2 linked regions of the Armatimonas rosea genome follow. Each later gene encodes a partner of the first gene's protein in a complex. Links are inferred from orthologs where the notes say so. Each region holds a gene or a part of one and is shown in the gene's direction. Other genes may lie near its edges. The genes, in order: mnmE and mnmG.

Region 1 (3,211 bases):
TAGGTCGAGGCGGCGATCCGCTCGGAGAGCCCTGGCGGTAGCATGGTCACCATCGGTGCCGAAGACGCCTGCTTCAGGAGAGAAGCAAAGGCCTCCTCGTTGCTATCGTCGGTCGTGATTTCCTCAGGGGTCATTTTTTTGCTCACTTGGTCACACTCTGTCCCAGTCTTGCGTATACAAGCTGTATGCCGTTAGAATCGGTTGGTCCTCAAAAAGTTTCAAGATTCTTTTTCTGCGGCATGGTACAAAGAGGCTACTATGGCAGATCCTAGCAATTCTCCCAAGACCGAGTCCACGGGGCTCAATCTTAAGAAATTTAACTCCACCAGTGTCACCACCACCACCGATGTGATCGTCCCCAAGCTCTCCAACGCCGACAAGGGCCGTCGGGCGACTATGGTTGCTGTCGTGATTCTTGCGGTTGGATTTCTGGGCATGATGGCCTTTCGCACCAGTGGCTTCAATCCCTTTGAAAAGACTCCAGAACACGGCGGCCTAGCACGCCCCGAACCGACGCTTCCTCAGTAAGGCTGCCCCATGTCCAACGAGCGTGTTGTCTGCGCCGCCTGCGGCTCCAATAACTTTGCCACCCAGGCTGCCTGCTGGAAGTGTGGCAAGGTCCTGAGCGCTCCGCCGCCTGCCGCCGCGCCTGCTCCGATGAGCGCCGTCCCCGCCGGAGCACCTCCACTGGCACGCCCCCTGCCCGCTCCCGAGCTGCGGAGTGAGTCCCCCGCTGCGTTTTGGTCGTCGGTGGCGATGGGCGTCCTCTTTCCCATGCTGGCGATCCCCGTGGGGCTGGTCTTTCTCATGCTCGATGAACGCCGGAAGCACCAGATCGGCTGGTGGAATATTCTCTTTGGCCTGGTCGGGACCCTGCTCAATGGGGTGATCGCCGTAGTCTCCCTCTATCCCCTCTTGATGAACGCCACCCGCCTGATCCCCAACCTAGGGGGGGCACGCACCGGGCAGTCACAGGACCTCAACTCCGAGGCTCCCCCCTTGGATATCCCCGGCCAGCGTCCCTTTGCCGCGCCGCCACGGTAGTCCGCTCGCATGACTGACACCATTGCGGCAATCGCCACCGCCACCGGTGCCGCGGGCGTGGGGATCGTCCGCCTCTCCGGCCCCAATGCGCGGACAATCGCCGCGCAGGTCGTGCGTCGCTCCCTTCAAGACCAGCCACCTCGCCTGCTCAAGCGTGCCACGGTCTACGATCCGCAGAGCGGGGAATCCCTCGACGATGGCCTCTTGGTGCACTTTATCGGACCGCACTCCTTCACCGGTGAGGATGTGGTCGAGTTTCAGGGGCACGGGGGGATGCTCACCCTGGCTCAGGTCCTACAGGCGTTCCTGGCCGCCGGGGCTCGCTTGGCACGTCCGGGAGAGTTCTCGGAGCGGGCGTTTCACAACGGGAAGCTCGACCTCGCCCAAGCGGAGGCCCTCGCGGACCTGATCTCTGCACGCTCCGTGGCAGCACAGCGCGCCGCCCGCCGCCAGCTCGACGGGAGCCTCTCGCAGGAGGCGCACCGCATCGCCGCCGAGCTCCAAGAAGCCCTCGCCCGCTTGGAGGCGACGATCGACTTCCCGGAGGACGTGGGCGAGCTCGTGCCGGAGACTGTCGAGGCCCCGCTCGGCCGCGCCGCGCAGCGCCTGGAGCGTCTCCTGGCGGGAGCGGCGTACGGCAGGCGGCTCACAGAAGGGCTCACCGTCGCCCTGACCGGTGCCCCCAATGTCGGGAAGTCTTCGCTTCTGAACGCCCTCGCCGGAGCGGAGCGCGCCATTGTCACGGAGCTCGCCGGCACGACCCGCGACATTCTGGCCGAGGAGCTGGTCTTGGCCGGCGTACCGGTACGCGTCCTCGACACCGCCGGGCTGCGCGAGACCGACGATCCCGTGGAGCGTATCGGGGTCGCCCGTGCCCGTGCCGCGGTCGCGACCGCCGATGTGGTGATTGTCGTGGTCGATGCCACCCGCCCCGAGCCCCTCGCCCTGCCCGAGCAGAGCTTTGTGATCGCGGTAAACAAGTCCGATCTGGCCTCCCCAGAGCTGGAGCGCTTTGCCCCCCACCCCGCCGTGGCGATCTCCGCCCGCACCGGGGAGGGGCTCGATGCGCTGGTCCAAGCGGTGATCGGGACATCGGTTCCCGCCAGCGACGCCCCCCTGCTCACGCGAGCCCGCCACGAAGATGCCCTCCGCCGCGCCGCTGCCCAAATCCACGACGCCCGCGTGACCCTCGCCCTTGGGCTCCCCGCCGAGCTGATCGCCGTGGACACGCACGGTGCCCTCGCCGCCCTTGGGGAGCTCACGGGCCAGACCACCCGCGAGGAGATCATCCAGGGAATCTTCTCCCGGTTCTGTATCGGCAAGTGAGCGCTAGAGCGTCCCGTAGAGCCGGTCGCCGAAGTCGCCGAGGCCGGGGCAGATGTACTTTTTCGCATTGAGCTCCCGGTCCAGCGCCGCGGCGTAGATCGGGACATCGGGGTGCGCCGCCTCGACCGCCGCCACGCCCTCGGGAGCCGCCACCACACACACGAGGCGGACATCGGTCGCGCCCGCCGCCTTTACATGGTCGATCGCCTGGCCCGCCGAGCCGCCCGTGGCCAGCATCGGGTCCACCACCAGGGTCGTGCAGCCCTGTACCTGTGGGAGCTTGCAGTAGTAGCTCGCCGCCACCGCGGTCGCATGGTCGCGCTCCAGCCCGATGTAGCCCACGGAGACATCGGGAAAGAGCTCCAAGAACGGCTCCAGCATCGCCAGCCCCGCCCGTAGGATCGGGATCACCACAATCCCATGGGCAAGGACCTGCCCCTCCATTGGCTCCAGAGGGGTGGTAATCGGGGAGGCCATGGTCGGGAGATCAGCGGTCGCCTCCAGCGCGAGGAGTGTGGTCAAGCGCCGTGCGAGCGGGCGAAAGTGCTGGGGGTTGGTCTCGGTAGAGCGCAGGCCCGTGAGCAGGTGCTGGGCCAGCGGGTGGGAGCAGAGATGGATTGCCATACCCCCATTTTACACCGCCGGCTCAGAACGAGCGGGAGAGCGCCAGCGCCTCGACCCCCGCCGCCCCGGCCTTGAGGAGCGTAGCGGCGGCGCAGTGCAGGCTCGCCCCCGTGGTCATGACATCGTCGATCAGGAGCAGCCGCTTGCCCGCCAGCAAAGCCGGGTCCGTAACCTCAAAGTCCGTCGGGGAGAGGTTGGCGAGGCGCTGCGCCGCCCC
Region 2 (3,243 bases), on another replicon or contig:
CAATAAAGGAGGGATCGCCGCGTTCTTCTTGGGTAGCGTCGCCCGCGCCCTGGTCGAGGGAGCCGAGCAGAGCGTCTTGCTCACCCGTGGCCCCATCCCACAAGAGCCGCTCAAAGTCCTGATCGCAACGGATCACTCCGAGTACATGGAGAAGGCACTGGCACGGCTGAGCCGCTGGGCCCCCCACGGGCTTGGTCAGCTCACTCTCCTACATGTCCTGCCCCCCGCCTACCGTGCCGCCACAGACCACCTCGCCCAAGAGATTGCCCATGAGGTTTATGGACGCCCCATCCAGGAGGTGGAGGAGGTCACGGCCAAGGCGGCGACCGTGCTCGGCAAGAGCCTGGGGCTCACCGAGGGTGCCATCGACAGCCGGATCGCCCGCGGCTCTATCTCCGAGGCCATCGACACCGCGCTCGCAGAGACCGGGGCCGATCTCCTGATTCTTGGTGCCAAGGGCCAGACCCTGCTGGAGCGCCTCACCCTCGGAAGTGTCTCCTTTCGCGCTGTCACCACCTGCCACAAGAGCGTCCTCGTGCTCCGGGGCTAGCCGGGCGATCTCAAGCAAACGGCCACTCTGCGGCGATAGAATAGCATCATGTTTGATGTTCTGGTGATCGGGGGCGGGCACGCGGGGTGTGAGGCGGCGCTGGCGGCGGCGCGGCTTGGCTGTAAGACGCTTCTGGTGACGGGGCGGCTGGATCGGATCGGGTGGCTGCCCTGCAACTGCTCGATTGGTGGCCCGGCCAAGGGCCATGTGGTGCGGGAAGTGGACGCGCTCGGCGGGGCGATGGGGCTGATCTCCGATGCGACTCTCACCCACATTAGGATGCTCAACACGGGAAAGGGCCCCGCGGTTCGGGCGATCCGGGCACAGGTCGATGTGGAGAAGTACCCCGCGGCGATGCAGGCCTATCTCCAAAACCAGCCCAATCTCACGCTCCGCGAGGCGATGGTCGAGGCGCTGATCGCCCCCCCCGCCCCCACCCGCGAAGCGGGACTCAAATCCGCCTTCGGCGGTGGGGGAGCCCGGCAGGTGCTGGGCGTGACGCTTTCGGACGGGACACAGCTCGCGGCCAAGACGGTTGTCGTGACCACGGGGACCTTTCTGCGCGGGCTCTGCCACCGCGGCGAGGACAAGTGGGAGGCGGGGCGCAACGATGAGGCGGCAGCCTACGGGCTCTCGGCATCGCTCTCGTCGCTGGGCTTTCCGCTCCTGCGGCTCAAGACCGGGACGACGCCCCGGATGGATAAGAACACGATCGACTTTTCCCGCACCGAGGCACAGCCCACCGAGCCGGACTGCCCATCGCTGAGCTTTCGCACGCCCAAGCGAAGCCACGACGGCCTCCTGGCGGCGTATCTCACCTGGACCAACGAGGCAACCCACAAGGTCATCCGCGAGAACCTCCACCGCTCGGCGATGTACGGCGGGCAGATCGAGGGGGTCGGGCCCCGCTACTGCCCGTCGATTGAGGACAAAGTCGTGCGCTTTGCCGACAAGGACCGCCACCAAGTCTTCCTCGAAATAGAGGGCTGGGACACGCCGCAGGTCTATGTGCAGGGCATGAGCACGAGCCTCCCCGCCGAGGTGCAGGCGGAGTTTGTCAAGACCCTCCCCGGCCTCGAAGACGCCGTGATGCTGAAGCCGGGCTACGCCGTGGAGTACGATGCCGTCCCGCCCACGGAGCTGACATCGGCGCTCATGACCAAGCGGGTCGAGGGGCTGTTCTTTGCCGGGCAGCTCAATGGGACGTCGGGCTACGAAGAGGCGGCGGGCCAGGGGCTGATCGCGGGGGCCAACGCGGCGCTCTATGTGCAGGGCCGCAAGCCGTGGAGCCTGACCCGCAGCGATGCCTACATGGGGGTCATGGTGGACGATCTGGTGACCAAGGGTGTCAACGACCCCTACCGCCTGCTCACCAGCCGCGCCGAGTTCCGCCTGACCCTACGCAACGACAACGCCGACCTGCGCCTCACCCCCATGGGCCGTGCCCTCGGGCTGGTGGGCGACGAGCAGTGGGAGCTTTTCCAGGAGCGCAAGGCACGTATCGAGCATGTCGAGAAGACCCTCACCGAGAACACGGTCGGGGGACTGGACAGCCCACGCCTGGAAGCGCTCGGCTTTGCGCCCATCACCGCGCGCCTCTCCTATCTCGACCTGCTCCGCCGCCCGGAAGTGAGCCTGGAGTCGGTCGCAAGCCTCGCCGGCCTCGACCCGACGCACTACGCCGATGGCCTAGAGCAGTGCTTCATCACCGCCCGCTACGATGCCTACATCCGCCGCGAGGAGCTACAGATCGATGTCGCCCGCCGCGCCGACCACCTCGCCCTCCCCACCGATCTGGACTACGCGCTCGTGCCATCCATCGCCAACGAAGCCCTGGAAAAATGGAGCCGCCTCCGCCCCGCCACGCTCGGACAAGCGGCAAGAATTCCCGGCATCAACCCCGCCGACATCTCTGCACTTCATATCTACTTAGTGAGCCGAAAGGCCGGCTCTTCCTAAATCCCATGCGCCCCAACGAAACCAAGTTTATGGAGCACCTCGCCTTTCGCACAGAGTTCCCTCTGGAAGAGCTTTGTGAGATTGCTCGCACTGCCCTGGAGCTCCCACCGTTCCGCTACGACAACGAAAACGAGACTGAGTGGGGAATCGCGGTGAAGGAGGGGGTTGAGTACAATCTCTCCCGCCCCTACGAAGAAGGGACCTTGCAGCACTGGGATGCGACCGTGCCGCCGGGCTGCAACTTTGGGATGACTCTCCTCATTCCTTACACAAGCGCACTCCCCCCAGAGACGGTCGCGCCTTTGGTTGCCTTTGTAGGACAGACGCTCTCCCGTTCCTTGAACACAACCGTCTGGCATCACCGTCGCTGGCTCGGAGCCGGCAGGAATGTGCCTCAGAAGACCGTTTTTCCCCCTTCGTAAAGGCCTGCGCTCCCTGCTCTATGGCAGATGTTGAGATCAGGTAGAATGGCTCGTCAGACCGAGCCCACCATGCCCCATCACGAATTTGTCGTTGCCAATGTCGCCTCTCACCGGGCGGAGCTCACGGAGCTCAATATCGAGTACCTCTCGTGGGTCTTTACAGAGATCGAGAGCCTGTTTGGGGTGCCTGTGGATGAGGTCACGGGGATGCCGGTTCGCGAGTATGTGCCCACAATAATCGACAAGGTCTGTGGCGATCCGCCGCCGCGTGGCATCTTCTATCTGGTCAAGGCCGACGGTCAGCTGGCGGGA

What was found.
Region 2: the proteins of mnmE (region 1) and mnmG are in contact, whole or in part, in a solved structure (PDB 9HIP), measured with the Escherichia coli proteins. The link is inferred for Armatimonas rosea from one-to-one orthologs.

Annotation. Positions count from the first base shown.
Region 1 is NZ_JACHGW010000004.1:693,355-696,565, forward strand. What follows is about bases 314-3,211. They hold mnmE (tRNA uridine-5-carboxymethylaminomethyl(34) synthesis GTPase MnmE), read left to right. Parts: upstream 314-1,053; coding sequence 1,054-2,370; downstream 2,371-3,211. Other genes in these bases: HNQ39_RS22690 (hypothetical protein), read left to right, coding at 314-528; HNQ39_RS22695 (hypothetical protein), read left to right, coding at 538-1,044; upp (uracil phosphoribosyltransferase), read right to left, coding at 2,374-2,994; HNQ39_RS22710 (ComF family protein), read right to left, coding at 3,017-3,211. Outside these bases: HNQ39_RS22685 (hypothetical protein), read right to left, coding at 1-134; more of HNQ39_RS22690, read left to right, coding at 259-313. UniProt on the Escherichia coli protein: Exhibits a very high intrinsic GTPase hydrolysis rate. Involved in the addition of a carboxymethylaminomethyl (cmnm) group at the wobble position (U34) of certain tRNAs, forming tRNA-cmnm(5)s(2)U34.
Region 2 is NZ_JACHGW010000001.1:1,082,675-1,085,917, reverse strand. Bases 124-3,053 are described here. They hold mnmG (tRNA uridine-5-carboxymethylaminomethyl(34) synthesis enzyme MnmG), read left to right. Parts: upstream 124-598; coding sequence 599-2,509; downstream 2,510-3,053. Other genes in these bases: HNQ39_RS04950 (GNAT family N-acetyltransferase), read left to right, coding at 2,977-3,053; HNQ39_RS04955 (hypothetical protein), read left to right, coding at 2,515-2,931; HNQ39_RS04965 (universal stress protein), read left to right, coding at 124-550. In the rest of the region: more of HNQ39_RS04965, read left to right, coding at 1-123; more of HNQ39_RS04950, read left to right, coding at 3,054-3,243. UniProt on the Escherichia coli protein: NAD-binding protein involved in the addition of a carboxymethylaminomethyl (cmnm) group at the wobble position (U34) of certain tRNAs, forming tRNA-cmnm(5)s(2)U34.